3 regions of the Lentzea sp. CA-135723 genome follow, and region 3 is predicted to be linked to each of the others. Evidence: riboswitches for the same ligand, from Rfam matches in the RefSeq annotation. Region 3 holds a riboswitch; each other region holds the start of a gene.
The links. Region 3 has a riboswitch for glycine ahead of gcvT (glycine cleavage system aminomethyltransferase GcvT). Riboswitches for the same ligand answer to the same signal wherever they lie in the genome.
Positions count from the first base shown of each region.

Region 1: it holds a riboswitch for glycine, as region 3 does, so the genes downstream of both, gcvP (aminomethyl-transferring glycine dehydrogenase) here and gcvT (glycine cleavage system aminomethyltransferase GcvT) in region 3, are expected to answer to the same signal.
Region 2: it holds a riboswitch for glycine, as region 3 does, so the genes downstream of both, gcvH (glycine cleavage system protein GcvH) here and gcvT (glycine cleavage system aminomethyltransferase GcvT) in region 3, are expected to answer to the same signal.

Region 1 is NZ_JBNJMK010000002.1:431,099-441,201, forward strand. It holds gene ACQEU1_RS37995 (ATP-binding protein) at 1-685, shown strand, start outside; gene ACQEU1_RS38000 (STAS domain-containing protein) at 648-1,004, opposite strand; gene ACQEU1_RS38005 (ANTAR domain-containing protein) at 1,148-1,819, opposite strand; gene ACQEU1_RS38010 (hypothetical protein) at 2,073-2,288, shown strand; gene ACQEU1_RS38015 (CDP-alcohol phosphatidyltransferase family protein) at 2,396-2,977, shown strand; gene gcvH (glycine cleavage system protein GcvH) at 3,020-3,403, shown strand; gene garA (glycogen accumulation regulator GarA) at 3,517-3,975, shown strand; gene ftsR (transcriptional regulator FtsR) at 4,024-4,566, shown strand; gene ACQEU1_RS38035 (bifunctional nuclease family protein) at 4,691-5,164, shown strand; gene ACQEU1_RS38040 (MerR family transcriptional regulator) at 5,543-6,109, shown strand; gene ACQEU1_RS38045 (Clp protease N-terminal domain-containing protein) at 6,197-7,165, shown strand; glycine riboswitch at 7,222-7,317, shown strand; gene gcvP (aminomethyl-transferring glycine dehydrogenase) at 7,468-10,103, shown strand, end outside.
Region 2 is NZ_JBNJMK010000001.1:6,804,953-6,815,055, forward strand. It holds gene ACQEU1_RS31920 (ABC transporter ATP-binding protein) at 1-1,471, opposite strand, end outside; gene ACQEU1_RS31925 (ABC transporter permease subunit) at 1,498-2,373, opposite strand; gene ACQEU1_RS31930 (ABC transporter ATP-binding protein) at 2,370-3,326, opposite strand; gene ACQEU1_RS31935 (hypothetical protein) at 3,349-3,786, opposite strand; gene ACQEU1_RS31940 (hypothetical protein) at 3,786-3,968, opposite strand; gene ACQEU1_RS31945 (MFS transporter) at 4,334-5,782, shown strand; gene ACQEU1_RS31950 (TetR/AcrR family transcriptional regulator) at 5,792-6,472, shown strand; gene ald (alanine dehydrogenase) at 6,528-7,640, opposite strand; glycine riboswitch at 7,865-7,959, shown strand; gene gcvH (glycine cleavage system protein GcvH) at 8,022-8,405, shown strand; gene ACQEU1_RS31965 (L-serine ammonia-lyase) at 8,437-9,801, shown strand; gene ACQEU1_RS31970 (winged helix-turn-helix transcriptional regulator) at 9,803-10,103, opposite strand, start outside.
Region 3 is NZ_JBNJMK010000002.1:71,889-81,991, forward strand. It holds gene ACQEU1_RS36225 (3-hydroxyacyl-CoA dehydrogenase NAD-binding domain-containing protein) at 1-1,030, opposite strand, end outside; gene ACQEU1_RS36230 (acetyl-CoA C-acetyltransferase) at 1,034-2,236, opposite strand; gene ACQEU1_RS36235 (GNAT family N-acetyltransferase) at 2,292-2,726, opposite strand; gene ACQEU1_RS36240 (acyl-CoA dehydrogenase family protein) at 2,833-3,969, shown strand; gene ACQEU1_RS36245 (CaiB/BaiF CoA transferase family protein) at 3,966-5,090, shown strand; gene ACQEU1_RS36250 (hypothetical protein) at 5,428-5,607, shown strand; gene ACQEU1_RS36255 (transcriptional regulator) at 5,772-6,263, shown strand; gene ACQEU1_RS36260 (hypothetical protein) at 6,536-6,916, shown strand; gene ACQEU1_RS36265 (DUF3817 domain-containing protein) at 6,931-7,233, shown strand; glycine riboswitch at 7,279-7,369, shown strand; glycine riboswitch at 7,371-7,458, shown strand; gene gcvT (glycine cleavage system aminomethyltransferase GcvT) at 7,558-8,652, shown strand; gene glyA (serine hydroxymethyltransferase) at 8,666-9,931, shown strand; gene ACQEU1_RS36280 (COG4315 family predicted lipoprotein) at 10,099-10,103, opposite strand, start outside.

The DNA of each region.
Region 1 (10,103 bases), 360 kb from region 3:
GCATCAGGACTTCCTCGCTCTCCGCTTCCCGGCGGACGCGCGTGAGGTGGGCCCCGTGAGGCACCGCCTGCGCGACTGGCTGAAGGACAGCGGACTGACCGACGACGAGGCGAGCGACCTCGTCCTCGCGGCCAGCGAGGCGATCAACAACTCCGTCGAGCACGCCTACTCCACCTCGCCGGGTGTCGTCGAGGTGCGGGCCCGCGTGGAACCCGACGGCTCCACCAGCGTGGACGTCAGCGACCGCGGCCAGTGGCGGACACCGCCTCCCGCGCTCACGATGCGCGGCCGGGGACTGCTGCTCATGCGGGAGAGCGTGGACGAGGTCCGGATCGACCGCAGGGCGAGCGGCACGACCGTGCGCCTGCGGCTCGCCCCGGCGACGGGACCGAACCCGCCGGCCGCGATCGCACCCGAGTGCGAGGTGCGAGTCCACGAGTCCTCCTCGGGCGTGGTGGCGGTGATCTGCGGCGACGTCCCGGTGGCAGCCGCCCCGTCGTTGCGCCGCACGCTCACCACGGCGGCGCGGGGCGGAACCGTGCCGCTCACCGTGGACCTCAGCGGCGTCGGTCAGGAGCACGGCGGGGTGGACCTCGCCCTCCAGGACGTCGCGGAGGCGCTGCGTCAGGCAGGCAACCGCCTGAGGATCAGCCCAGAGCCTCGTCCACCGACGAGTGCAGGCTGAAGACCTCACCCAGTCCGGTGGCCTCCAGCGGACGCGTCACGCTCCGCGCGGTCGCCACGACCTTCAGGGTCGCGCTCTGCTGCTGGGCGAGCTTCGCGGCCTCGACGAGAACGGCGAGACCGGCGGAGCCGAGGAACGTCACGCCGGTCATGTCGACGACGAACACGCCGCCGTCACCGAGACCGTTGACCAAGGATTCCCGCAACACGGGCGCCGACACCATGTCGACCTCACCGGACACGGCGAGGACGGTGACTCCGGGCGCCGGCTGCCGCACCTTCAGCTCGATCTGCTCCGCACGTGGGTCCTGCACAGTCACCGAAGTACTCCCTTTCACGGACAGGGAGCCGCCACGCAGCGGCCCCGACGCGGCTGCTGGCTCAACCGCTGCGGCCACCACCGTACGGGAAGTCGCCGCTTTACAGGACAGGTCGAGTGCTCCATACCCGGACAACGGTTGGTTCAAACGCGGAGAGCCTCCCACAGTTTCCGCGCGACCCCGAACGCGTCCTCTGGCGGGTCGGCGACCTCCTCGGCGCTGTCCTCCAGCGTCCCGCCGACCACCAGGACCAGCGCCGTCGCCAGATCGCGGAGCTTCACGTTGGCGTGCTGGCTCGTCCGCACGAGCAGCTCGAACGCCTCGCCGGGCGCGCACGGCCGTGCGCCCATCACGAGCCCTTTCGCCTGCTCGATGTACCGGCGGTGCTGGAGCATCCGCACCATCTGGTCCGCGCGCAGCACCTCGCCCGCGCAGAACTCGACCACCGACGCGGCCGTCGCGACGAGCGGTTCCATCTCCTCGATCGCCTGCAGGTCGGCGGGCCGGGGCCGGTGGTCCAGGTAGACCGTCAGCACCACCGGCCCGCTGTCGCCCCAGCTGCCCGGCACCGCCACCACCTGCAGACCACCGGTCTCGCCCGAGACCTGCCGCTCGTCGCGGGAGGCCTCGACGAGCGGCCCCGCGCCGGCGTCCAGCTGGGCCTGGTCGAGCTCGGCCGCGACGCCGACCGACCGCAGCCGGCGCACACCCGGCCAGACGCTCAGACCCACCCCGCGACAACCGTCCACTTGGGAGCTCAGGTGGGTCATCAAGCGGCTGAGCAGCTCTTCTCCGAACTTCACCTGGGAATCCACGGGTCGAGGTTAGGCCGGGCAGAAGACGAGCACGAGCCGTGCGGTCATCGGCGAACGACGAACGGTTGCGCAGGCAAGGACCAGAAGATCCGTTCCGCTTCGGGCCCGAACAGCTCGGCGCGCCGAACGACCCACCCAACGCTTAGGGCCCAAAACACACACGTGTTCTGAACCACAGTCCGACAGAATTCGTTTCCAGGGATAACGCCGGAGCCCCGGTACGCGACATCCCTGGTGTCACGGAGGGACAGAGATGAGAACCGCCATGGAGACCCACCCGAAGCAGGACGAGGAGTCCGACTCAAGCCTGCCCACCACGCCGTGCAGCGTGGTGTGGAGCCGGGGTCACGCCTACGTGCTCGAGGGTTTCCGCGCCCGCTGGGTCGGCCGGGACGACCGGGGCCGCCCGCACGCCATCACCGGTGCCGAGATGCAGCGCCGAGGCTGGACGTTCACCCGCACGGCCTGAGAAGCACCCGCGAGAACGCAGAACGACCGCACCCCCGCAACCAGTCGCACCGCGTGCCGTGACGCCATCCGGCAGCCCTTGCGCAGTCACTCGTTTAGAGTGCGGGTGTGCGTGATCCGGCTGATCGCCTGCTGACGATTCCGAACCTGCTCAGCGTGTTGCGGCTGGCCGGTGTTCCGCTCTTCCTGTACCTGTTGCTCGGACCCCGCGCGGACGGCTGGGCGCTGCTCGTCCTCGTCTTCGCGGGGCTGTCCGACTGGCTGGACGGCAAGCTCGCGCGCTGGCTCAACCAGATGAGCAGGCTGGGCGCGCTGCTGGACCCCGCCGCGGACCGCCTCTACGTGTTCTGCACGCTGCTGGCGTTCGTCATCAGGGACATCGTGCCGCTCTGGGTCGCCCTCGTGCTCGTGGGCAGGGAGATCGTGGTCGGCCTCTGCCTGCTCGTGCTGCGGCAACGCGGCTGGGGCCCGTTCGAGGTCACCTACCTGGGCAAGGCCGCGACCTTCAACCTGCTGTACGCGTTCCCCCTGCTGCTGCTCGCGCAGGGCGACTCCGGCTGGGCGCAGGCCGCGCAGCCGATCGCCTACGCGTTCACGGCCTGGGGCGGAGCGCTCTACCTGTGGTCGGCGCTGCTGTACGTCTACCAGTTCTTCCTGGCCCTGCGGGTCACACCTCGCACGGTCGCGTGAAAAGATCACCCCATACAGGTTCAGCACGAGGAGCGCAGTCAGTTGATTCCCGAGGAGCTTCGCTACACCGAGGAGCACGAGTGGATCGCCAGCACAGGCGAGAACACCGTGCGCGTCGGCATCACCGACTACGCCCAGGAACAGCTCGGTGACGTCGTCTTCGTCCAGCTGCCCGAGGTCGGTCACACCGTCTCGGCGGGTGACACGTTCGGTGAGGTCGAGTCGACCAAGAGCGTGTCTGACCTCTACTCACCGCTCGACGGCGAGGTCGTCGCGATCAACGACGCGTTGGTCCAGTCGCCCGACGCCGTCAACACCGACCCGTACGGCGAAGGCTGGATGGTCGAGATCCGGCTCAACGACGCCGACGCGCTCGAAGGACTGCTGGACGCGGACGGGTACAAGGCGTTGGTGGAGAAGGAGTGACGTCGATCTTTCGCCGGATCTTCGGCCGGAAGGGGAGCCGCGCTGAAGGCGGTGACCCCAACGCGATAGGTTTTACCGGAAGTGACGGATCCAGCAGCAGGAGGAGAGCTCAGGTGAGCACGAACGACGGCCCAGGCGTTCCGCCGGAGCAGTCCCCGGAGCGGACCTCCGTCTTCCGGGCGGACTTCCTCCAGGAGATGGAAGGCGGCGCCGAGGCGCCCGCACAGGAGCCGGCCGTTGCCGGTGTTGACGCCCTTCCCGCCGGTTCCGCGCTGCTCGTGGTCAAGCGCGGTCCGAACGCCGGATCCCGGTTCCTGCTGGACCGAGACACGACGAGCGCCGGGCGCCACCCCGACAGCGACATCTTCCTGGACGACGTGACGGTCTCGCGCCGGCACGCCGAGTTCCGCCGGGAGAGCGGCGAGTTCGTCGTCATCGACGTCGGCAGCCTCAACGGCACCTACGTCAACCGGGAGCCGGTCGACCAGGCCGTTCTCGCGAACGGTGACGAGGTGCAGATCGGCAAGTTCCGTCTCGTCTTCCTGACGGGTCCCGGCTCCGCGGGAGCCTGACGCGTGACGGCCGGGCGGCCACAACGCGGGGGCTCGAGCATCGGGGCTGTGCTCGCGCAGCTCCGTCCCGAGTTCCCCGACGTCACCATCTCCAAGATCCGCTTCCTGGAAGCGGAGGGGCTGGTCCGCCCGGCACGCACCGCCTCCGGCTACCGCCAGTTCAGCGTGGCGGACGTCGAGAGGTTGCGGTTCGTGCTGTCCGCACAACGGGACAGGTACTTACCGCTCAAGGTGATCCGCGAGCAGCTCGACGCCGTCCCCGACGGCACGACCGCCGTGACGCGGATAGAACTGCTGGCCCAGACCGGTTTCACCGCGGAACAGCTGTCCCAGCTGGAACGCGACGGTCTGCTGCGCCCCGGCCCCGGTGGCCGGTTCACCACCGACGACATCACCGCGCTCCGCACGATCCGGACGATGACCGGGCTCGGCGTCGAGCGCGAACACCTGCGCGCGGTCCGCGCTGCGGCGGACCACGAGGTGGTTCTGCTCAACTCTTTCTCAGATCCTGAGACGGTTCGGGAATTGGCTGACCTCTTCACCTCGTTGCACACGTTGTTGGTGAGAGCGGGTCTGCGGCAATCATCTTGATCACGTTCTGCCCGCAACGATTGAGCACACGGCCCGCTTGGCGGGTAGCGTCGAACGCATACGCCGGGGGATGCTCGGAGACGAACCGGGTACTCCCCAACGAGTCAGAGGGAGGCGAGACCCGATGAGTGAGATGCGCGTCGTGGGCGTCCGGGTGGAGCTGCCCCAGAACCAGCCGATCCTCCTGCTGCGGGAAACCGAGGGCGAGCGGTACCTGCCGATCTGGATCGGGTCCGTCGAGGCCACGGCGATCGCGCTCGAGCAGCAGGGCGTCCGTCCTGCCCGCCCGCTGACCCACGACCTGCTCAAGGACGTCATCGGAGCGTTGGGCCGCAACCTCGAACAGGTCAGGATCACCGACCTGCAGGAGGGCACGTTCTTCGCCGAGCTCGTGTTCGACGGCGACGTGCGGGTGTCCGCGCGGCCGTCCGACTCGGTGGCGCTGGCGCTGCGGGTGGGCGTGCCCATCCACGCCGACGAGGCCGTGCTCGCCGAGGCCGGGTTGATCATCCCGGACGAGCAGGAGGACGAGGTCGAGAAGTTCCGCGAGTTCCTCGACTCGGTCTCCCCGGAGGACTTCCGCGGAGCGGACACGTAGGCACTGCTGCGGCGCGGACACGTGGGCGCCGTCGCGAGGCAGAGTTCCGTGCGACGCCTGTGGCGCCTGTGAGTGAGTTTCGGGGCGTCGCACTCTGTCTCGTTAGGGCTTTCGAACGTTCGTTTGGACGTCGCTCGATCGGACTACTTTAGGTCGTTTTTCTCGCTAAACGATCACTAAACGTCACCTGAAACGCCTAGTTCGGGTGACGGTGTGACTCTCTACCTGAGGTTGAGGGTTGCAACTCCCCGCGCGTCGCGTTGACCTGCCCTCGGACCGGTCTTACCGTCGAACTCGAGTGGACGTCGCCGGTTCACGTGAGTGGACGAGGCGGCTTGACGGTCATGAGTTTCGTGGCCGTTCCGAGGGGAGGCAGGCGTGGTCGAGGAAGCGCCCTTGAGGGCCGAATCCGGGCTGCAGGGTGAACTGTTCCCGGACTCCTCGCTGCCGGACGAGCTCGTCGGTTACCGAGGGCCCGCGGCGTGCCAGATCGCGGGCATCACGTACCGGCAGCTCGACTACTGGGCACGGACCGGGCTGGTCGCGCCGACGGTGCGGATGGCGCACGGGTCGGGCAGCCAGCGGCTGTACTCGTTCAAGGACATCCTGGTGCTCAAGGTCGTGAAGCGGCTGCTGGACACCGGGGTCTCGTTGCAGAACATCAGGGTCGCGGTCGACCACCTGCGCCGCCGCGGCGTGCAGGACCTGGCGAAGATCACGCTCTTCTCCGACGGCACCACCGTCTACGAGTGCACCTCGCCGGAGGAGGTCGTCGATCTGCTGCAGGGCGGTCAGGGCGTGTTCGGCATCGCGGTGAGCGGTGCGATGCGCGAGATCTCCGGCACGATCCACGAGTTCCCGGCCGAACGTGCGGACGGCGTCGAGATCGCGCCGATGACCGAGGACGAGCTGACCCGCCGCCGTCGCGAGCGCGCCACCGGCTGACCGGCCCGGTGAACGTGGCCGACTGGCCGTCCCGAGTGGCCGGTCGGCAGCAGCGCCGCGACCCCCTTCGTCCCTAGCGTTTCCGGCATGACGCACACCCCTTCAGCGCAGGTGGTCAAGGTCCTGGCCGCGGCCGTGCAGCGCGCCTTCCGGCTGGAGTTCGGCTTCGTCGGCACCGAGAACCTGCTGATCTCCCTGGTCGACACCATCGGCCCCGGCCGCAAGCTCGGCACGACCTCGCTGACGGCACAGGCGATGGCCAGGGGCACCGACCACTGGGCCGGTGACGACGGGGGTGTCGTCGCCGAGTCCCACCCGGACGTCACGGCGCTGATGAGCGCCGCCCACCACCACGCCCGCGTCGACACCGTCCTGCCCGTGAGCCAGGCGCTGGAGACCTGCCTGCGGGCCGCCGTGGCGCAGGCGGGCGACGGCGTGCTGACGACGACACACCTCGCGCTGGCGCTGCTGTCGCTCGACTCCGGGAGGGTCGCCGACCTGATGTTCCTGCACGGTGTGGACGTGGAGGAGACCGCCGCAGCCGTGCGGGCCGACACCACGCGGAAGTACGCCGAGGTCGAGGAGGCACCTGCCGTCTGGTTGCTGCGCAAGGCCGGAGCGCTGGAGGGGGAGTCCGGCGGCGGGTACGTGCGCTGGCTGACCAAGCTCGTGTCGCGCGGCCAGGGACTCGGTGGTCCGGTGCTGACCGCCGTGCGCAACGAGGCCGACCGCCTCGCCGTCGCCGGGCGCCGGGACGTGTCGTCTCGCGACCTGGTGGAGGCCGTGCTCACGCTCGACCACCAGTTGACGGTCGCGGGGCGCAGGCTCAAGCCCGAGTTCGAGTCGGGTGGGGCGGCGGCCCTGCGCGCAGCCGGCGTGGACAGCACGTCCCTGCCCGCCGGAGGCGCCGTCGAACGGGCGATGGAACGCGCGAAGCTCGTCGCGGCCCGCAGCGGTGACCAGATCGTGGGCACCCGGCACCTGCTCGTGGCGGTGCGCGACGACCCCGCCGACCCGGTGGCCGGAGTGCTCGCCGGTCTTCGTGCTGAGACGTAGGTCGCGTCCCTAGCGACTACCCGGGCTGCCTGCGGGTATTCTTCTCGGGTAGTCGCTGAACTCAGGCGGGAGAGCCCGGGCCCCGAGCCCGGCGCCGAAGGAGCAAGTCCCTCCCCGGGAACCTCTCAGGCATCCAGGACCGCCAGAGCGAGACGCCTCTGGAAAGTGGACTCCCGCAAGGGATTCCCGCCGACGGTGAAAGCCCATCAGTGATGGGTGAACCTCTCAGGCGCCCCTCGGGGTACGGACAGAGCGGGGAGGGCACAGGACACGTGTGCCCTCAAGCCACCCGGAGGCGTTTGATGACGCAGGACCGCATTCCGCTCGCCGCTCTCGAGCACGGCACCCCGTTCGCCGACCGCCACGTCGGTCCCCGGCCCGCCGAGCTCGCGCGCATCCTCGACGTCATCGGCGTCGGATCGCTGGAGGAACTGGCGCAGCACGCGGTTCCGTCGTCCATCCACGAACGCGACCTCGTGCTGGACCTGCCCGTCCCGGCCACCGAGACCGAGGCGCTCGCCGAGCTGCGCGAGCTCGCGTCGCAGAACCGGCCGATGACGCAGATGATCGGCCTCGGCTACTACGACACCGTGACGCCGGGCGTGATCCTGCGCAACGTGCTGGAAAGCCCGGCCTGGTACACGGCCTACACGCCGTACCAGCCGGAGATCTCGCAGGGCCGTCTCGAGGCGCTGCTGAACTTCCAGACCATGGTCGGCGACCTGACGGGCCTGCCGGTCGCGAACGCGTCCATGCTGGACGAGTCGACCGCCGCCGCCGAGGCGATGACGCTGGTGCGCCGCGCGGGCAAGTCCAAGTCGAACAAGTTCGTCATCGACGCCGACACGCTGCCGCAGACGCTCGCCGTGATCGAGACGCGCGCCGAGCCGCTCGGCATCGAGATCGTCGTCGCCGACCTGTCGCAGGGCATCGAGGGCCTCGGCCTCGGCGGTGACTTCTACGGCGTGCTGCTGTCGTACCCCGGCGCGTCCGGTGTGGTGCGCGACCAGAAGGCGTTGATCGAGGAGATCCACGCCGCGGGCGCCCAGGCCGTCGTCGTCGCCGACCTGCTCGCGCTGACGCTGCTGCGCGCGCCGGGCGAGATCGGCGCGGACGTCGTCGTCGGCACCACCCAGCGCTTCGGCGTGCCGATCGGCTTCGGCGGCCCGCACGCCGGCTACATGGCCGTCCGGTCCGGTCTGGAGCGTCAGCTGCCCGGCCGTCTCGTCGGCGTCTCCGTCGACTCGGACGGCTCGCTGGCCTACCGCCTCGCGTTGCAGACCCGCGAGCAGCACATCCGCCGCGAGAAGGCCACGTCCAACATCTGCACCGCGCAGGTGCTGCTGGCCGTGATCGCCTCCATGTACGCCGTCTACCACGGTCCCGAGGGCCTGCGCGGCATCGCGACCCGCGTGCACCGCATGGCCACCGTGCTCGCCACGGGCCTGTGCGAGGCCGGTCTGGACGTCGTGCACGGCGAGTTCTTCGACACCGTCGAGGTCCGCGTCGAAGGCCGTGCCGCCGCTGTCGTCGCGAAGGCCCGTGAGGCCGGCATCAACCTGCGTCTGGTCGACGAGGACGTCGTCGCCATCGCGTGCGACGAGAAGACGACGCGCGCGCACATCATCGCCGTGTGGAACGCCTTCGGTGTCACGAAGGCCGATGTGGACGCGATCGACGCCGACACCGCCGACGGCATCCCGGCCGACCTGCGCCGCACGTCCGACTACCTGACCCACCCGGTCTTCCACGCGCACCGCTCGGAGACCGCGCTGCTGCGCTACCTGCGGGCGTTGTCCGACAAGGACGTCGCGCTCGACCGCAGCATGATCCCGCTCGGCTCCTGCACGATGAAGCTGAACGCCACCGCGGAGATGGAGCCGGTCACCTGGCCGGAGTTCTCCGGCCTGCACCCGTTCGCGCCCGTCGAGGACGCCCGCGGCATGCTGAAGATCGTGTCCGACCTGGAGGCCTGGCTCGCCGAGGTCACCGGCTACGACGCGGTGTCGTTGCAGCCCAACGCCGGCTCGCAGGGCGAGTTCGCGGGCCTGCTCGCGATCCGCGCCTACCACCGCGCCAACGGCAACGCCGACCGGGACGTCTGCCTGATCCCGTCGTCCGCGCACGGCACCAACGCCGCGTCCGCCGTCATGGCCGGCATGCGCGTCGTCGTCGTGAAGTGCGACGACAAGGGCAACATCGACATGGGCCACCTGCGCGCCACGGTCGAGGAGCACGCTTCCGACCTCGCCGCGATCATGATCACCTACCCGTCGACCCACGGTGTGTACGAGGACACCGTCCGCGAGGTCTGCGGCCTGGTCCACGACGCGGGCGGCCAGGTGTACGTCGACGGCGCGAACCTCAACGCGCTGATCGGCCTGGCCCGCTACGGCAAGTTCGGCTCGGACGTCTCGCACCTGAACCTGCACAAGACGTTCTGCATCCCGCACGGCGGCGGCGGCCCCGGCGTCGGCCCGATCGGTGTGAAGTCCCACCTCGCGCCGTTCCTGCCGAACCACCCGCTGCAGCCCACCGCGGGCCCGGCCACCGGCGTCGGCCCGATCTCCGCGGCCCCGTGGGGTTCCGCGTCGATCCTGCCGATCTCGTGGGCCTACGTGCGCATGATGGGCGGCGACGGCCTGCGCCGCGCGACCCTGACGGCCGTGGCCGCCGCGAACTACGTCGCCCGGAGGCTGGACGAGCACTACCCGGTCCTCTACACCGGCGAGGGCGGCTTCGTGGCCCACGAGTGCATCCTCGACCTGCGCCCGATCACCAAGGCCACCGGCGTCACCGTCGACGACGTGGCCAAGCGCCTCGCCGACTACGGCCTGCACGCCCCGACCATGTCGTTCCCGGTCGCCGGCACCCTGATGGTCGAGCCCACCGAGTCCGAGGACCTGGCCGAGATCGACAGGTTCATCGACGCGATGAT
Region 2 (10,103 bases), on a different contig from region 3:
CCAGCGCCACCCGCTGGCGCTGGCCGCCGGACAGGGTCAGGCCCCGTTCGCCCACGACCGTGTCGTAGCCGAGGGGGAGGGCCTCGATGAAGTCGTGGGCCTCCGCCGCCTTCGCGGCTCGTTCGACCTCGGCCCTGGAGGCGTCGGGGCTGCCGTAGGCGATGTTGGAGAACACCGTGTCGGAGAAGAGGAATGCCTCTTCGAACACCACGCCGATCGAGCCGCGCAGCGACTCCAAGGTCAGCGTCCGCACGTCCGCGCCGCCGACCGTGACCGCGCCCGCGTGCACGTCGTAGAAGCGCGGGAGGAGCAGCGAGACCGTCGACTTGCCGGAACCCGCCGTGCCGACCAGGGCCAGGGTCTCGCCCGGCGCGACGGAGATCGAGAAGTCCTGCAGGACCGGCTCGCTCCGCGCGTAGCCGAAGGTCACGCCGGAGAACGAGACGCCCAGCGGGCCCGGCGGGACCTCTGCCGGGCCGTCCTTCACGTCCGGCTGCGAGTCGATCAGCTCGTAGACCCGCTCCACGCCCGCCCTCGCGAGCTGCGCGGACACCATCAGGCTCGACAGCAGGCGGGTCGGGCCCACCAGGTTGGCCACGTAGGTCGTGAAGGCGAGGAACGTGCCCAGCGTGACCTGGCCGTGCAGCGCCAGCCAGCCGCCCAGGCCCAGCACCGCCACCTGGCCCAGCAGGGGGAGCGCGGTCACGGTCGCCAGCGGTTTGGACGACAGGCGGGCGGCACGCATGCGTTCCGCGAACAGGGACTTGGCGTGCTTCTCGAGCCGCGCGACCTCGCGGGCCTCCTGGCCGAAGCCCTTCACCACGCGGACGCCGGTGACGGTCTCCTCGACGTGCTGCGCGAGGTCCGCGGCCCGCTGCTGCGCCGACCAGGTGGCGGGGAACAACGTCAGCCGGGTGCGGCCCGCGAGCCACGCCACCAGCGGCAGCACGATCACGGCGATGATCGTCAGCGGGATCGACAGGTAGATCATCGCCGCCAGCGCGGCCACCGCGAACACCACCGTGCCCACGGCCAGCGGAGCCATCATCAGCAACGACTGCACCAGCTGCAGGTCGGTGATCGAGCGCGACACGATCTGGCCGGTGCGCATCTCGTCCTGCTTCGCGCCGTCCAGCCGCTGCACCGAGGAGAACACCCCGAGGCGCAGGTCGTGCTGCACGCTCAACGCCAGCCGGCCTCCCAGATAACGGCGCAGGAACGCGGAGCCGAACGTCAGCAGCTCCAGCACGATCAACGCCACCATCAACGGCCACAGCCGATCGGTGCGGCCGCCCGTCGAGTCGTCGATCGCCGTCTTGAGCAGCAACGGACCTGCCGCCTGAAGCCCCACGCCGACGACCGCGGCGAGCACCGACAGCACCACCAGCCGGGGGTGCTGCCAGCACGCGGCGGCAAGTCGGCGGATCCAGCCCTTCGTCACGGAACCCACAGTACGGTCGGGGTCCGACATAAAATTGTGATGTCAGAAACCGCAGGTCAGGTGATGTCCTTCTGGGTCATGCGGGCCCAGCCACCGCCGAACGCGGCCGCCACCCAGGCGACGAAGATCAGCCCGGACAGCCACCACGCCTGCGCGCCGCCGGCACCCGCGATGATCCGCAGGAAGTCGATGCCCTCCTGCGGCACGACCCCGGCCTTGGCCATGAACAGGTCGACCACGACCGAGCCGGTGAGCCCGTTCACCGAGCCGTTCGGCAGGAACCCGATGACCGTCTCCGGCGTGCTCGAGAGCCGCAGCCCGAACTGCAGGGCGTTCTCGACCACCAGGAAGTACATGATCAGCAGCACGACCACGCCCGCCGCGCTCGGGATCAGCGCGCCCAGGCCGACGCCGAGCATCGTCATCAGGATCGACGCCAGCACGCACGCGAGCGCGAGCATCGCCCAGTCGCCGATCCCCGGCAGCTGGCTGGAACCGCTCGTGATCACCACGCCGAGCGCGATGGCCGCGATGGTCGCGATGCCGTAGATCGCACCCCACAGCGCGTACACCAGCAGCTTCGCCAGCATCGCCTGCGCGCGGTTCTGCGCCGTCAGGAACGTCGTGGTGATCGTCCGCGTGCCGATCTCGTTCGCGACCGCCAGCGCCCCGAACACCAGCGGGAACAACGTGACGATGTTGATCGTCCTGCCGATGCCCAGCAACGAGAACTTCCACTGGTCCGGCGTCACCCCGAGCACGTCGGAGAGCTGTTCGGCCTCCGCGGACGTGGTGAACTCGATCATCAGCTGGCCGAAGCCGCCGGACAGCAGCCCGCCGCCCAGCGCCACCAGCACCGTCGGGATCAGCAGACCCCACCACAGGCCCGTGGTCGTGATCTTGCGGAGCTCCGCCTGCACGAGGTTGTTCATCGAGCCCACCCACCCTGCTGGTACGGCGACGGCGCCGGCACGTGCCCGGCGTACTGGCCACTGGTGAGCCGGAAGAAGAGCTGTTCCAGGTCGACCTGCTCCTCCTGGATGCCGTAGATCGACACGCCCGCGCGCAGCGCGCTGTCCGCCACGTGCTTCGAGTCCACACCGGACACGGCGAGCCGTCCGTCCGGGAGCTGCTCGATCGCCGTCACGCCGTCCGCCTGCAACGCGGCCGCGAGCGCCGCGACGTCCGACGGCTGCACGAACACACGGCGTTGTTGTTGCTGGCGCAGGTGGTCCAACGGCCCGTAGTAGACGGTCTGCCCGCGCGAGACGATCACGACCTGGTCGACGGTCTGCTCGACCTCGGCCAGCAGGTGGCTGGAGATCAGCACCGTGCGCCCCATCCGCGCGAACGACTGCAGGAAGTTCCGCAGCCACGCGATGCCCTCGGGGTCGAGGCCGTTCGCCGGCTCGTCGAGCACCAGCACCTGCGGGTCACCCAGCAACGCCGTGGCGACCGCCAGCCGTTGCTTCATGCCGAGCGAGAACCCGCCGACGGCGCGGTCGGCCGCCGTGCCGAGGCCGACCAGGTTGAGCACCTGGTCGGCCTGCGCGTCCGGCACGCCGATCGCCGCCGTGTAGACCCGGAGGTGGTTGCGCGCGGTGCGGCGCGGGTGGAACCCCTGCGCCTCCAGCACCGCGCCCACCACGCGACCGGGCTGGCCGAGCTGGTGGAACTGCCGTCCGTTGATCGTCGCCGTGCCGGAGGAGGGCTTCACGAGACCCAGCAACATCCGCAGGGTCGTCGTCTTGCCCGCGCCGTTCGGCCCGAGGAAGCCCGTCACGCTGCCGGGTGACACGGTGAAGCTCAGGTTCTGCACCGCGGCCACAGGACCGAAGTGCTTGGTCAGGTTCTGGACCGCGATGAGGCCGCTGCCGTCATGCATGCGGCCCATCCTGCCCGAATCGTCACTCCGGCAAGGCGTGCTTGGGACGGGACACGACGGGCGCGCGGTGCACGACCGGCGGTTCCGCGACCACGACGGGCAGCTCGGTGGTCATCTCCGCCGGGGTCTCCTCCGGCAGTTCGATAACACCTGATCGTGTGAAGGGGTTGCGCAACGGCCGCCGCCGTTCGCGGTGCGGCAGGCCCTCGCCGATGAGGTGCTGGTGCGCCATGTTCCATACCTGGCAAGGCCATCGGCGGCGCCGCAACCAGCCGGGACACGCCTTGCACCGGCCGTCCTCGTCGGGCTGGTGCACCGTCAGCAGCAGGCGCCAGCCGTCCGCGAGGCGGTGGATCTCCGCGCGGGCCAACGGAACCAGCGCCTCGGCTTCCCCGTGCTCGGCGACCTTGTCCAGCAGTGCCAGGCGTTGCAGCACCGCGTCGCGCAGGGTCTCGTCCATCACATCTTCGCCGTGGCCTGGTCGAGCAAAGAGCCCAGCCGGCGCGTCTGAGTGGCGGACATCACAGCGGTCTCGCCAGGAGGCGTGACCAGCAGGACCCGGTCGTTCTCCACCAGCACGGTCATCGACCTGTCTCGACCGAACGGGTCGTGGCAGTGGATCCATCCCTGTGGTTCAGCCATGGAATCTCCCTTCGAGGGACACCCGACTCCGTCTTCATCGGCCGAAGCCCCTGCTCGCCGCACCGCGCGGCACGGAATTCACTCGTTTGCTGGACGGGCCGGACACGGGCGGTGGTCCACTCGGGGAAACTTTCGGGGCGCGTTTCGGCGGGGGTGCTGGGCGCGGCGCGGAGAAGCCCGCTATATTTGGTGACGGCGGCCCCGCTCCCAGTGACCCCCAGGCTGGTTGAGCGCGGCCGCCCTTTATTTTCCCTGAAATCTCTTCGCTTCCCGGCGACCTCCCCGTTCTGTCCTGAGCGAAAAAGGCTTGCGCCCTGCGGTCTCGTACGCTGTAAGTTCCTCGTACACCGTAAGGGGGAGGAACGATGACTTCGACGACCGAGAAGGCCGTGGTGCACCCGCACCCGCAACGCTGGGCCGTGCTCGGCGTGCTGTGCCTGTCCGTGATGGTCGTGGTGCTGGACAACACCGTGCTCAACGTGGCGATCCCGTCCATCTCCACCGGCCTGGACGCGAGCACCGCCGACATCCAGTGGATGATCAACGCCTACTCGCTCGCGCTGGCGGGCCTGCTGCTCACGACCGGGTCGCTGAGCGACAGGTTCGGCCGCAAGCGTGCGTTGCTGGTCGGCCTGGTGCTGTTCGGCACCGGCAGCGCGGTGGCGGCCTACGCAGGGTCGTCCGAGGCGTTGATCGCGGCCCGCGGGTTCATGGGGATCGGCGCCGCGGTGCTGATGCCGGGCACGCTGGCCGTGCTGATGCAGTTGTTCGACGACAAGGAACGCCCCAAGGCCATCGGCATCTGGGCCGCCGTCACGTCGCTCGGCTTCGCGGCCGGACCGGTGATCGGCGGCGCGCTGATCAAGCACTTCTGGTGGGGTTCGGTGTTCCTGATCAACGTGCCGGTGGCGCTGCTCGCGATCGCCGCCGTCGCGTTCCTGGTGCCGGAGTCGAAGGACCCGACCGTGCGCAAGCCCGACGTGCTCGGCTCGATCCTGTCGATCGTCGGCATGGTGTCGATCGTGTACGCGGTGATCGAGGTGCCGGAGCACGGGTTCGGCTCTGCCGAGTTCGGGGTGCCGGTGGCGATCGGGCTGGTGACGATGGCCGGGTTCGCGTGGTGGGAACGGCATACCGCCGAACCCATGCTCGACCTCGGGTTCTTCAAGAACCGCCGCTTCACCGGCGCGGTGGCATCAGGTGTGCTGGCGGCGTTCGGCATGGCGGGCTCGCTCTTCCTGCTGACGCAACACCTCCAGGGCGTGCTGGGGTACAGCCCGCTGGAGGCGGGGGTGCGGGTGGCGCCGATGGCGATCGCGTTGCTCGTCACCAGCAACACGCTGGGGCAGCTCGTGATGAAGCTCGGCGCGGGCCGCGCGATGTTGCTGGGCATGACGATCGTCGCGGGCGGCGTGCTGCTGCTGTCGATCGGCGACACCTACCCGCCCACGCTCGCCGGGCTGGTGCTCATCGGCGTCGGAGTCGGTGTGTCGCAACCCGTTGCGGTCAACGCGCTGATGGGGTCGATCCCGCCGGAACGCGCCGGCATCGCGTCCGGGCTGTCCGGCACGTTGACGGAGCTGGGTTCCTCGTTCGGCATCGCCGTGCTGGGCGCGCTGCTGTCGGCGCGGTTCGTCGCGTCACTGCCGGACGGAGTGCCGGGACGTTCGTTGCAGGAGGCGTTGCACAGCGGTGCGGACATCACGGTCGTGCGCGAGGCGTTCTCCAACGGCATGAGCGTCAGCCTGGTGATCGGCGCTGTCGCCGTGTTCCTGGGAGGTGTTGTGGCCAGCGTGTTGCTGCGACGTGCCTAGGATCGGCCCGTGGAGAGCGTGTGGTTCAGCAAGCCCAGGCCCGGCAGCGGCCAGCCCCTCGGCCTGAGCCGGGAGGCCATCGTGCGCAAGGCGATGGAGATGCTGGACGCGGACGGCCTGCCGAAGCTGTCCATGCGCAAGCTCGCGGCGGCGCTCGGCGCGGCACCGATGTCGTTGTACTGGCACGTGCCGACGAAGGACGCGCTGATCGAGCTCTGCCTCGACGAGATCTACGGCGAGTTCACCCTGCCCGATCCCGAGACCGACTGGGAGACCGCGGTGCGGGCGATGATGCACGAACTGCGTCAGCTCGCGCTCAAGCACCCGTGGTGGATCCGCGGGATCGGGCAGTTCAACACCATCGGCCCGAACGCGGTGGCCTACGCGGACGCCATGTTCGGGCCGATGCTGCGCGCCGGCCTGAGCACGGTGGCCGCCGCCCAGTCGATCTCCGCGGTGGGCAGCTACGTCAACGGGTACGCGATCGCGGAGGTCAACTTCGTCGGGCGCGGCGGGATGGACTCGCCGCCGCCGGACCTGGCCAAGATCGCCGACCTCTACCGGGAGAAGCACCCCCGGTACGTCGCGATGCTGGACGAGCAGGAGCTGTGGTCGCTGGAGAGCCAGTTCGAGTTCGGGCTGGACTGCGTGATCGACGGCATCAAGGCGCGCGTGGCCGCCCTCAGATAGGCGAAACCCCCGCAGCGTTGCTCGCGTGCGGGGGCCTCATTCATTCAGTTGGCTTTCAGACCACGGACTCCAGCGGCGTGTGCAGGAGGCCGGTCGCCTCGGCCACCGGGCCGTTGGTGAGCTGGCCGGCGTGCACGTTCAGGCCCAGGGCGAGCGAACGGTCGTCCTTCAGCGCCTTCTCCCAGCCCTTGTCGGCCAGCGCGACGGCGTACGGCAGCGTGACGTTGGTCAGCGCGTAGGTCGAGGTGCGCGGGACGGCGCCCGGCATGTTCGCGACGCAGTAGAAGACCGAGTTGTGGACCTCGTAGGTCGGCTCGGCGTGCGTGGTCGGGCGCGAGTCCTCGAAGCAACCGCCCTGGTCGATCGCGATGTCGACGAGCACGGAACCCGGCTTCATGTCGGCGACCAGCGCGTTCGACACGAGCTTCGGCGCGGCGGCACCGGGGACGAGCACGGCGCCGATGACCAGGTCGGCCTCGCGGACGGCCTGCTCGATCGCGAACGAGTTCGAGGCGAGAGTGCGCAGGCGGCCCTGGAACTGGGCGTCGATCTGGCGCAGGCGGTCGACGTTGGTGTCGAGGATCTGCACGTCCGCGCCCATGCCGACGGCGATGGTGGCGGCGTTGATGCCCGCCACGCCCCCGCCGATCACGACCACGCGGGCCGGGGCGACACCGGGGACGCCGCCGGGCAGCACGCCGCGGCCACCGGAGGGCTTCATCAGGCTGAACGCGCCGACCTGCGGGGCGAGCCGGCCCGCGACCTCGGACATCGGGGCGAGCAACGGCAGCGCGCGGTTCGGCAGCTGCACGGTCTCGTAGGCGATGGCCGTGGTGCCGGACGCGAGCAGCGCCTCGGTCAGCGGCTTGTCGGCGGCGAGGTGCAGGTACGTGAAGAGGGTCTGGCCGGCGCGGAGACGCGGGTACTCCTCGGCGATCGGCTCCTTGACCTTGAGGACCAGGTCGCCCTCGGCCCACACGTCGTCGGCGGTCGCGAGGATCTTGGCGCCCGCGGCGAGGTACTCCTCGTCCGTGATCGCGGAACCGAGACCGGCACCCTGCTCGACGTAGACGTCGTGGCCGCGGCTGGTCAGCTCGTGCGCACCGGCAGGGGTGAGAGCGACGCGGTACTCGTGGTTCTTGATCTCGCGGGGAACTGCGATCCGCACGATGACTCCTCCGTTCGATGGCCGACATCTCATAATGTGGGCCAGCCGCAAGGTCATGTCACTGTGCAGCTAGCACTATCCGGTAACCCTCTGGTTGTTCGGATAGGACAGAGCGACCTGAGTGTTGTTCGCGTTCCACTCGACCGTCCCGCGTTGACACTCGGCGGGGGCCGCACATAGCGTTCGCGCCGAGAACTGAACACCGGCCGCGGCGCGCGAGCGCCAGAACCCGAGTGGGAGAGACCTCGACCGTCATGAGTCGGGGCGCCGAAGGGGCAAGCTCCCGCACACTCTCAGGCAGCAAGACCACTCGGGGTAGGCAACTCTGCACGGCGGAGGGGGCGCTAGTTGTCCTGACCCGTCACAGCCAGAGGAGTCGCCGTGGAGTTCCCCGAGAACCTGCTCTACACCGTCGAACACGAGTGGGTCGACTGGACGCCGGGCACCCAGGACCCGCTGACCTGCGGAATCACCGCGTACGCCGCCGACGCGCTCGGCGACATCGTCTACGTGCAGCTGCCAGAGGTCGGTGCCGAGGTCGTCACCAACGCCGTGTGCGGTGAGCTCGAGTCCACCAAGTCCGTCAGCGACCTCTTCTCGCCCGTGACCGGTGAGGTGATCGAGGTCAACGACGCCGTCGTGCAGGACCCGGCGATCGTGAACAACGACCCGTACGGCGAGGGCTGGCTGTTCAAGGTCCGCGTCGAGTCGGCGGAGAACCTGCTCACGGCGGCCAAGTACGCCGAGCTCACCAAGACCGACTGACTCCGCTCCGCCCACCACGAAGGACTGATCAGTGGCGATCAGCGTTTTCGACCTGTTCTCCGTCGGCATCGGACCGTCCAGCTCCCACACGGTCGGCCCGATGCGCGCGGCCGCGATGTTCGTCGACAAGCTCGGCCCACAGCTGTCCACTGTGGACCGTGTGCACGTCCAGCTGTTCGGTTCGCTCGGGGCGACCGGCCACGGCCACGGCAGCCCCAAGGCCGTGTTCCTCGGCCTGGAGGGCAACCTCCCGGAGGAGGTCGACCCGTCCGCCGCCGCCGAACGCGTCGAGGAGATCATCTCCAGCGGCCGGCTGAGGCTCGGCGGCACGCACGAGATCGCGTTCACGCACGACCGCGACCTCGTCATGCACCGCCGCAAGTCGCTTCCGCTGCACCCCAACGGAATGAGCTTCGAGGCGTTCTCCGGTGGCAAGTCGGTCGAGCACGCCGTCTACTACTCGATCGGCGGCGGCTTCGTCGTCGACGAGAACGCGTCGGGCACCGACCGCATCAAGCCGGACACGACCCCGTTGCCGCACCCGTTCCTGACCGGCGACCAGCTCCTCGCGCGCTGCCGCGAGACCGGCCTGTCGATCAGCGAGATCATGATGGCCAACGAGCTGTCGTGGCGCACGGAAACCGAAGTGCGGGAAGGACTTCTGCACATCTGGCACGTCATGCAGGAGTGCGTCGAACGCGGCTGCACCGAGCACGGCACGCTGCCCGGCGGCCTGAAGGTCCGCCGCCGCGCCGCCGAGATGCGCAAGCGCCTGGAGAGCGAGCACTTCGTCACCGACCCGTTGCGGGTCATGGACTGGGTGACGCTCTTTGCATTGGCGGTCAACGAGGAGAACGCCGCCGGTGGCCGCGTCGTCACGGCGCCGACCAACGGCGCGGCCGGCATCGTTCCGGCGGTGTTGCACTACTACACGAAGTTCGTGCCGGGTGCTTCCGACGACGGCGTGGTCAGGTTCCTGCTGACGGCGGGCGCGATCGGCGTGCTGTTCAAGGAGAACGCGTCGATCTCCGGCGCCGAGGTCGGGTGTCAGGGCGAGGTCGGGTCGGCCTGCTCGATGGCCGCGGGAGGTCTCGCCGAGGTTCTCGGTGGCACGCCCGAACAGGTCGAGAACGCCGCCGAGATCGCCATGGAGCACAACCTCGGGCTGACGTGCGACCCGATCGGCGGCCTGGTGCAGATCCCGTGCATCGAACGCAACGCCGTCGCGTCCATCAAGGCCATCACGGCGGTGCGGATGGCGTTGCGGGGCGACGGCTCGCACTTCGTGTCGCTGGACAAGGTCATCAAGACCATGCGGGACACCGGCAAGGACATGTCGGTCAAGTACAAGGAGACGGCACGCGGCGGACTCGCCGTGAACGTCATCGAGTGCTGAGTCAGCGGGCGTCGTACGCGGCCTGCGCGTCCAGCACCTGCGGCATCATCGCCTCCAGGTGGCGGATCAACGACAACAGCTTGTCCGCCGTCTCGCGCCCGAGCGGCGTCAGGCTGTAGTCGACCCGCGGCGGGTTCGTGTGCTGCGCCTCGCGGTGCACGAGCCCGTCCCGCTCCAGCGCCTGCAACGTCTGGGAGAGCATCTTCTCGCTGACCCCGTCGACGCGGCGGCGCAGCTCGTTGAACCGCAGCGGACCTGCGTCGAGCGCGCTCAGCGTCAGGCTGCCCCACCGGCCGGTGACG
Region 3 (10,103 bases):
GCGCGCCTTCGAGGCTGACGTCCTTCAGCACCACCTCGATGCCCGCCTTCGCGGACACCTCGGCGATTCCGGCGCCCATCATGCCCGCGCCCAGCACACCGAGCTTGGCAACGCGACGGCCTGTGGCCGACGCACGGCCGTTGACCTCGTTGAGGTTGAACCAGAACGCCGTGATCATGTTCTTGGAGACCTGACCGGAGGCCAGTTCCACGAAGTACCGGCCCTCGATCTTCAGCGCCGTGTCGAAGTCCACGTAGGCGCCCTCGACGGCCGTCGCCATGATCTTCTCCGGCGCCGGGTACACGCCGTGCGACTTCTTGCTCAGCACGGCCGGGGCGGCGGCGAGCAGCCCGTAGCTGTTGGGGTCACCGAACTTCAGGTCCGGCACGCCCGCGCCCTGCACGTCCCACGGCTGCTGCGGCGCCGGGTTCGCCTTGATCCACGCGACGGCCTCGGAGAGCAGCTCCTCGCGCGTCTCGACGACCTGGTGCACGATTCCGGCCTGCAGCGCGCGTTCCGGGCGGAGCTGCTTGCCCTCCATGAGCAACGGCAACGCCTTCTGCACGCCGAGCAGCCGCACCATGCGCGTGACGCCACCGCCGCCGGGCAGCAGGCCGAGTGTGGCCTCGGGCAGACCGACGCGGATGCCGTTGTCGTTCAGGACGATCCGGCGGTGCGAGGCCAGCGCGATCTCGAACCCGCCACCCAGCGCGGAGCCGTTGATCGCGGCCACGACCGGCTTGCCGAGCTTCTCCAGCCGGCGCAGCTGCGACTTGAGCTCCTCCACGCCCTCCAACGCCTGCGCGGCGTTCTCCGGCGTGATCGCGATGAGCACGTTCAGGTCGCCACCGGCGAAGAAGGTCTTCTTGGCGGACGTGATGATCACGCCGGTGATCTCGTCGCCCTCGAGCTTGGAGACCGCGTCGCCCATCAGGTCGCGGTACTCGTCGTTCATGACGTTGGCGGAGCCGGACATGTCCATCGTCAGCGTGACGATGCCGTCGGCGTCCTTGTCGTAGTGGAAAGGCATCCGTCAGACCCTCTCGATGATCGTCGCGATACCCATGCCGCCGCCCACGCACAACGTCGCGAGCCCGCGGCGCAGGTCCCGGCGCTCCAGCTCGTCGAGCAGCGTGCCGAGGATCATGCAGCCGGTGGCGCCGAGCGGGTGCCCCAGCGCGATCGCGCCGCCGTTGACGTTGACCTTGTCCTCCGGGATGTCCATGTCCCGCAGGAACTTCAGCACGACCGACGAGAACGCCTCGTTGACCTCGAACAGGTCGATGTCCTCGACCGAGAGCCCCGCCTTGTCCAGCGCCTTGCGGGCGGACGGCGCCGGGCCGGTCAGCATGATCGTCGGCTCGGTGCCCACGACCGCGACGGACACGATCCGGGCGCGCGGGGTCAGGCCGAGCGCCTTGCCCGCCGCCGCGGACCCGATCAGCATCGCGGCGGAGCCGTCGACGATCTGCGACGAGTTGCCCGGCGTGTGGACGTGCGAGATGCGTTCGACGGTGGGGTAGCGGTCGATCGCGACGGTGTCGTAGCCGAGGTCGCCGTGGAACTGGAAGCTCGGCTTGAGCCTGCCGAGGGACTCCACGGTGGACTCGGGACGGATCGTCTCGTCCTCCTTGAGCACCACCGTGCCGTTCTGGTCGACGACCGGCACGACGGACCGTTCGAACCAGCCGTTCTTCTGCGCCTCGAACGCGCGGGCGTGCGACCGGGCGGCCCACTCGTCGACGTCGGTGCGGGAGAAGCCCTCCAGCGTCGCGATCAGGTCGGCCGAGACGCCCTGCGGCACGAACGACAGGTCGAAGTTCGTGGCGGGGTCGATCGCCCACGCGCCACCGTCGGACCCCATCGGCACGCGCGACATCGACTCGACGCCGCCCGCGACCACCAGGTCCTCGAACCCGGACGCGACCTTGGCCGCGGCGAGGTTCACCGACTCGAGGCCGGACGCGCAGAAGCGGTTGAGCTGCACCCCGGCCGGGCGCTGGTCCCAGCCGGCGGCCAGCACGGCCGTGCGGGCGATGTCACCGCCCTGCTCACCGAGCGGAGACACCACGCCGAACACGACGTCGTCCACCGCGGAGGTGTCGAGGGAGTTTCGTTCGGACAGCGCGCGCAGCACACCGGCGGCCAGATCGACGGGCTTGACGCTGTGCAGCGACCCGCGCTTCCCCTTGCCGCGCGGCGTGCGCACCGCGTCGAAGATCAAGGCTTCGCTCATGACACCACGCTAGGCCCGGCCGGCAGAGCTGGCCATGACCGTGGAGGGTGACCGATTAGCTCACCCGGAACTCCATGTGCTCGGGCTCGTCGACGTCCACGAACCCCAGCCGCCGGTAGAGCCGCCGCGCGGGCAGGTTGTCGTCCCAGACGCGCAGCCGCACGACCTTCCAGCCCTCCTCGGCCGCCCACGTCAGCACGGTCCTGACCAGCGCTTCCCCGACGCCCCGGCCGCGGTGGGAGTCGCGCACCCACATCGAGTAGAGGTAGAGGCCCTCCGGCTTCGCGGTCGCGGCGACCAGGGCCACCGGCGCGGGGTCGAGCGCGACGAGCTTCAGGCCCTCCGCGGCCCGCTCCCGCCACTCGTCCTCGGTGTAGACCTGCTCACGGGCCAGCGTCGACCCGAACTCCTCGGGGTCGCTCGCCAGCGCGTCGAGGCGGATGTCACGCCAGAGCGCCCACTCGTCCGGCTCGACCTGGTGGATGTGCATACCGGTCAGTCTGGACGACCGGGGTGGGAATTTCGCTCAGTTTTCGGCGGCCGCACTGGCGCGGCGGTCATGGCGTGGACCACCGCCCGGTGGTTTCGTGGACCGCATGGCAGAGCGTCGATCGCGGTGGATGGACAGCGACCTGGACCAGTTGCGCCAGCTCGCGCGCACGTTCTTCGAGAAGGAGGTCACGCCGAACCTCGAACGCTTCGCCGAGCAGAAGCAGGTCGACCGCGACCTGTGGCGCAAGGCCGGCGACCTCGGGCTGCTGTGCCTGAGCATCCCCGAGGAGTACGGCGGTGGCGGCGGCACGTTCGCACACGAGGCCGTGTTGTTGGAGGAGCAGGCACGGGCGGGCGACAGCGCGTGGGGCAACAGCGTCCACAGCGGCATCGTCGCGCACTACCTCAACTCCTACGGCACCGAAGAGCAGAAGCTGCGCTGGTTGCCGAAGCTCGCCTCCGGCGAGTACGTCGGGGCGATCGCGATGACCGAACCCGGCGCGGGGTCGGACCTCCAGGGCATCCGGACGAAGGCGATCCGCGAGGGCGACGAGTACGTCATCAACGGCTCGAAGACTTTCATCACCAACGGCGTGCACGCGGACCTCGTCATCGTCGTCGCCAAGACCGACCCGGCGCAGGGCGCCACGGGCATCTCGCTGCTCGTCGTCGAGAACGACATCCGGCGCGGCCGCGTGCTCGACAAGGTCGGCATGAAGGGCCAGGACACCGCCGAGCTGTTCTTCGACGACGTGCGCGTGCCCGCTTCGAACCTCCTCGGCGGGCAGGAGGGCCTCGGGTTCGTCCAGCTCATGCAGCAGCTGCCGCAGGAACGGCTGATCATCGGCGTCTGCTGCATCGCGGGCATCGAGGCGGCCACCGAGCTGACGCTCAAGTACGTGAAGGAGCGCCAGGCGTTCGGCAAGGAGCTGATCAAGTTCCAGAACACCAGGTTCAAGCTCGCCGAGTGCGCCACCGAGGCGGCCGTGACCAGGGCGTTCATCGACGAGTGCATCGAGAAGCACCTGCGCGGCGAGCTCGACGTGCCGACCGCGGCGATGGCGAAGTGGTGGGCGAGCGACCGGCTGAGCAAGGTCGTCGACGAGTGCGTGCAGCTCTTCGGCGGCTACGGCTACATGAACGAATACCCGATCGCACGGGCGTGGTCCGACGCACGGGTGCAGCGCATCTACGGCGGGACGAACGAGATCATGAAGGAAATCATCGCGAGGTCCCTGTGAGCGGGCCTTTGGCAGGACTGCGGGTCGTCGAGCTGGCCGGGCTCGCGCCCGCGCCGTTCGGTGCCATGGTGCTCGCCGACCTGGGCGCGGACGTGGTCCAGGTGCACAAGCCGGGGAGCGTGCCGACGATCCCCGGCGACTTCCTCACCCGCTCGCGGCGTTCGATCGCCGTGGACACCCGCAAGCCCGAAGGGGCCGAGCTGGTGTTGCAGCTGGTCGAGCGCTCGGACGTGCTGATCGAGGGCTTCCGGCCGGGTGTGACCGAACGGCTGGGCATCGGGCCCGCGCAGGCCCTGGCCCGCAACCCGCGCCTTATATATGGACGCATGACCGGCTGGGGGCAGGACGGGCCCCTGGCCGACCGCGCCGGCCACGACATCAACTACATCGCCGTGGCGGGCGCGCTGGAGCCGCTGGGACGGGCAGGCGGGCCGCCGTCGTTCCCCGTCAACCTCCTCGGCGACTTCGGCGGGGGAGGGCTGCTGCTCGCGCTCGGCGTGCTGGCGGCGCTGTACGAGAGGGAACGCTCCGGGCGCGGCCAGGTCGTCGACGCGGCGATGGTCGACGGGGCCGCGCTGCTGACGACGTTCCTGCACGGCATGCGGGCAGCGGGCATGTGGAGCGGTGGCCGCGGCGAGAACATGCTCGACGGTGGAGTGCCGTTCTACGACGTCTACGAGGCCGCGGACGGGCGGTACGTGGCCATCGGCGCGCTGGAGGAGAAGTTCTACGCCGACCTGGTGCGCGTGCTGGGCCTGGAGGACGCTCCGTCGCGCAACGACCCGGCCAACTGGCCTGAGCTGCGGGAACGCATCGCGGCGGCGGTGAAGACCCGGCCGCGGGACGAGTGGGCGGACCTCGCGCGGCACACGGACGCGTGCCTGGCGCCGGTGCTCACCCCGGCCGAGGCGGTGCATCACCCGTACAACGCAGCCCGCGACACTTTCGTGGACGTGTCCGGTTCGTCGCATCCGGCGCCCGCGCCCCGGTTCGACCGCACTCCGGCGTCGGTTCCGACGGCACCTGTTTCTACCGGAACGAACACCGATGAAGTGCTTGCCGACATGGGTGTGGCGGCCGACCGAATTATGGAACTGCGGCGGTCTGGAGTAATTGGATGAATACTCGGGTGCGCATTAAAGACGCCACGAAGGCGTGACGGTGCGTGATGGGTCGTGTTCGGCATCCGGGTGAGGCCCGGTGCAACAGTCTCGCTTCCAAGCTGTGGGATCCGAGGGAGTCCGTGTTCACCTCGTGCCCAGGACATCGGCGCAGCTGAAGCCTGTCTTTAGCCGCCATTCGGGTGACGTTGGCCGCCGTGCAGGCGTGTGCCGCTGGCAGAACCAGGGGAGAGTTTGGCGTGGTCGTTGTTCATCGGCCGGGTGAATGAGGGACCATGACGGGTGACACGGGCGGTCCGCCGCCTGACCGGTGAACCACACGGACGGAGAGGTACCTGTGAACCTCAAGAAGGTGCTAGTGCTGGCGGGCGTCGCGCTGGTGCTGTTCCTCCTGATCACCCAGCCCGAGCAGTCCGCTTCTGCGGTCCAGCAGGTTCTCGGCTGGCTGCGTCAGGGCGCGGAGTCGATCATCACCTTCGTCAGGAGCCTCTTCGGGACGGCCACCCCGCTCAGCTAGTGACGGTCGGTGATCCTCGACCGTCAGCGTTGAGCCGGACGGGTGGAATGCGGCCAATCACGCACTGGTAACGGGTGTTCTGGGGATTCAGGGTCTGGCGATTGTCAGACCTACCGAATACCTTCCGCTGCAATGGCCGATCCCCGACCGACGAGGAGGCATTGATGGTCGAGGACTCCGGGGTCCACGAGCTGTTGCAGCAGTGGGCGGCTGAACGGTCTGATGACGCAGAGATGCAGGAGGTGAACCGGATCAAGAACGCGTGGCTCGCGGAGGCTCCCCCCTCGGCGCCCGGCATCCCCGTCCAGCGGGGCGGCAGGAGTGGGTCGCGTGGCTTGGTCAAGGTCGACTCGGCGGATCCGGCCTACGTGGCCGCGATGCGCAAGCGGGCGCCGGAGGCACCCGAGGCACTGCTCGCCGCCGCGGCGAGCTACTGGCAGCTCGTGGGCGACGTCGCCGAGGCCGAGCAGTGGTGGGACGCGGGCATCAGCCCGTTGGACCAGCGCGCGCTCGACTACCGCGCCGCCGGCCTCACGCCTGCCGACCTCGGAAGGCGCCTGGGACCGATGACGGTTCTCCAGCACCTCCGTCGTGGCTCCGCCGCGGCCTGGTGCGTTGCTCGTCTGCAGAGGCAGCGCCGGGACGGCGTGGCGTAAGTAGGAACGGGCTGTCGGAGGCGGCAGCCCTGTATCCACTTCGTCGAACTGGCACGCGGCTCGTGCGGGGCGCGCTCGCCGAACGTTCGTTCGCCATGTTTCTCAGCTGAGGGCCGAGGTCCTCACACCCCACGGGGTGGCCTCCTCTTCGCGGAGGCCTCGTCAGCGGTGTCGCGCGCTCGCGGAGCGCGCTCGCCGGAGCTGACATCGGAGTGTTTTCGCAGGGGGCGGCCCCCTGACCCCCGGAAGTGCTCCCAAGTAGTGTGGAGGTCGTGCGCGGCCTCCTTACTCCCCAGCGTGTGCTGATCGCGTTCGCCTGTCTGGCGGCGCTGATCGTCTGTTGCGGGCTCGCGTACTGGCAGTGGCAGCGCTTCGAGTCCGCCAGCGGCACGTTCCAGAACCTCGGGTACGTGCTCCAGTGGCCGCTGTTCGGCCTCTTCCCCCTCTTCATGGTCTGGCGGTTCCGCAAGCTCGCCCGCGAACGCCGTGACGAGGCTCTCTCACCCGAGCCGGTTGCACCCGCTCCGCGGCCGGAAAGTACGGTTGTCGCCGTCAAACCCGCGCCTGTCGAGCACTTCGACGATGACGAAGACGCGGAGCTCGCGGCCTACAACCGCATGCTCGCGGACCTCAACGCGCGGGACGGTCGTTGAGCGAAGGCGGGCAGATGAAGGGTGCGTTGACCCGGTTCAGGGTCATGGCTTACGTGGTCGGAGTCTTCCTGCTGCTCCTGGTCGTGGCGATGGTGCTCAAGTACGCCGCGGACATGGGTGGCGCGATGAAGGTCGTCGGCCCCGTGCACGGTTTCCTCTACGCCATCTACCTGGTGATTTCCGTCGACCTGGCGCTGAAGCTGCGCTGGTCCATCAAGGGCACGGCGCTGGTGCTGCTCGCCGGCACGATCCCGTTCCTGTCGTTCTGGGCGGAGCGCAAGGTGGTCGAGAAGACGGCGCAGGGCGTGCCGCTGTGACGTTTGGCCTGCTAGCGTCTGGGGCTACCAACTGAACACGGCCGTCGATGTCGCGCGGGAGAGCTCCCTTCGGTGGGAGCACCGTAGGAGCAACTCCTCCCCGGAATCTCTCAGGTACAGGTACCGCGCGACGCAGGCAACTCTGGAAAGCAGGCTCCCCGGGAGCCTCGCCCACGGTGCAAGCCACTCCGGTGGTGAAGCTCTCAGGCTCATGACAGAGGGGGAGGCTCGCTCAAGTGAGGAGTCTCCGATGGACCGTGTCATTCTTCTGATGCCTCAGCCGGCCGCGTCCGGCTCTTCGGCGCACCCTGGAGGAGCGTTCTGATGTCCCGCCTCACGCCTCTGAACGCCGAGCACGAGCAGCTCGGCGCGATGTTCACCGACTTCGCGGGCTGGCGGATGCCGCTGCGCTACTCGTCCGAGCTCGCGGAGCACCACGCCGTGCGCCAGACCGCCGGACTGTTCGACCTCACGCACATGGGTGAGATCGTGCTGACCGGACCGCAGGCCGGCGAGGCCCTCGACCACGCGCTGGTCGGGCACATCTCGGCGCTGGCCGTCGGCAAGGCCCGCTACACGATGATCACCCAGGCCGACGGCGGCGTGATCGACGACCTAATCGTCTACCGCCTCGGCGACGAGGAGTTCATGGTCGTCGCGAACGCCTCCAACGCTTCAGTGGTGGCTGAAGCACTGGTCGAGCGCGCGTCCGGGTTCGACACGGTCGTGACCGACAAGTCGACGGACTACGCGTTGATCGCGATCCAGGGCCCGAAGTCGGTCGAGATCCTGTCGGGCCTGACCGAGACGGACCTGTCGACCGTCAAGTACTACGCCTCCTACCCGTCGCAGGTCGCCGGCGTCGACGCGCTGCTCGCCCGCACCGGCTACACCGGCGAGGAGGGCTTCGAGCTGTTCGTCGCCCCCGCCGACGCTGGCGCCGTCTGGGCGGCGTTGCTGGAGGCCGGCGAGGCGCACGAGCTCAAGCCGTGCGGTCTCGGCTGCCGCGACACGCTGCGCCTCGAAGCCGGGATGCCGTTGTACGGCAACGAGCTCACCACGTCGCTGACGCCGTACCACGCCGGTCTCGGCCGCGTCGTGAAGCTCGACAAGCCCGGCGACTTCGTGGGCCGCGACGCGCTGACGAAGGTGTCGGAGTCCGATGTGGACTCGGTCCTGGTCGGGCTGAAGACCCCCGAGCGCCGGGCGCCTCGGCACGGCTACGCGGTCCTGAACGGCGACGACGTCGTGGGCGAAGTGACGTCGGGCGCGCTGTCCCCGACCCTCGGCTACTCCGTCGCCATGGCCTACGTGAACAAGGCCAGTGCCGAGCCCGGCACCCCACTGCTGGTCGACGTCCGCGGCAAGAAGCAGCCGGTCGAGGTCGTCGCACTTCCGTTCTACAAGCGCGCCAAGTAGGGAGATCTGCCAGATGTCCGACCAGTTCAACGCTTCCCTCGCGGAGTACGACCCCGAGGTGGCGCAGGCCGTGGCGGCCGAGCTGGCGCGCCAGCAGGGCACGCTCGAGATGATCGCCTCGGAGAACTTCACGCCCGTGTCGGTCCTGCAGGCCCAGGGCTCGGTGCTCACCAACAAGTACGCCGAGGGCTACCCCGGCCGTCGCTACTACGGCGGCTGCGAGCACGTGGACGTCGTCGAGCGCCTCGCCATCGAGCGGATCAAGTCGCTCTTCGGCGCGGGCTTCGCGAACGTCCAGCCGCACTCCGGCGCGCAGGCCAACGCGGCCGCCATGTTCGCGCTGCTCCAGCCCGGCGACACGATCCTGGGCCTCGACCTCGCGCACGGCGGCCACCTGACGCACGGCATGCGCATCAACTTCTCCGGCAAGCTCTACAACGTCGTGCCGTACCACGTCTCCGACGGTGACGGCCGCGTCGACATGGCCGAGGTCGAGCGCCTCGCCACCGAGCACCGCCCGAAGCTGATCGTCGCCGGCTGGTCCGCCTACCCGCGGCAGCTGGACTTCGCCGAGTTCCGCCGCATCGCGGACTCGGTCGAGGCCTACCTGATGGTCGACATGGCGCACTTCGCGGGCCTCGTCGCCGCTGGCCTGCACCCGTCGCCCGTGCCGCACGCGCACGTCACGACGACCACGACCCACAAGACCCTCGGCGGCCCGCGCGGTGGCGTGATCCTCTCCAACGAGGCCGACATCGCCAAGAAGATCAACTCGGCGGTGTTCCCCGGCCAGCAGGGCGGTCCGCTGGAGCACGTGATCGCGGCCAAGGCCGTGGCGTTCAAGCACGCCGCCTCGCCCGAGTTCGCCGACCGCCAGCGCCGCACGCTGGAGGGCGCGCGCATCCTGGCCGACCGCCTGTCCCAGGCCGACGTGGCCGCGGCGGGCGTGAAGGTCCTCACCGGCGGCACGGACGTCCACCTGGTCCTGGTCGACCTGGTGAACTCCGAGCTCGACGGCAAGCAGGCAGAGGACGTGCTGCACCAGATCGGCATCACGGTCAACCGCAACGCCGTGCCGAACGACCCGCGTCCGCCGATGGTGACGTCCGGTCTGCGGATCGGCACGCCGGCGCTCGCGACCCGCGGGTTCGGCGAGGTGGACTTCACCGAGGTCGCCGACGTGATCGCGGAGGCCCTCAAGCCGGGCGCCGCTATCGACGAGCTGCGTGCGCGCGTCGAGGTGCTGGCGGCGAAGCACCCGCTGTACTCCACGCTCTGATCTCGTCCACGAAGAAGGGGCGCCACCCGCGGTTCGGGTGGCGCCCCTTCTTCTTTTACCCCGGAGCGAAAACGACGGGAACCCCGGCCCCTTCCCCAGGGCCGGGGTATCACCGTGTCAGGGTGTGTGGTGTCTCAGATGGACCGTCCTAACGGGATGCTGTGGGGTTACG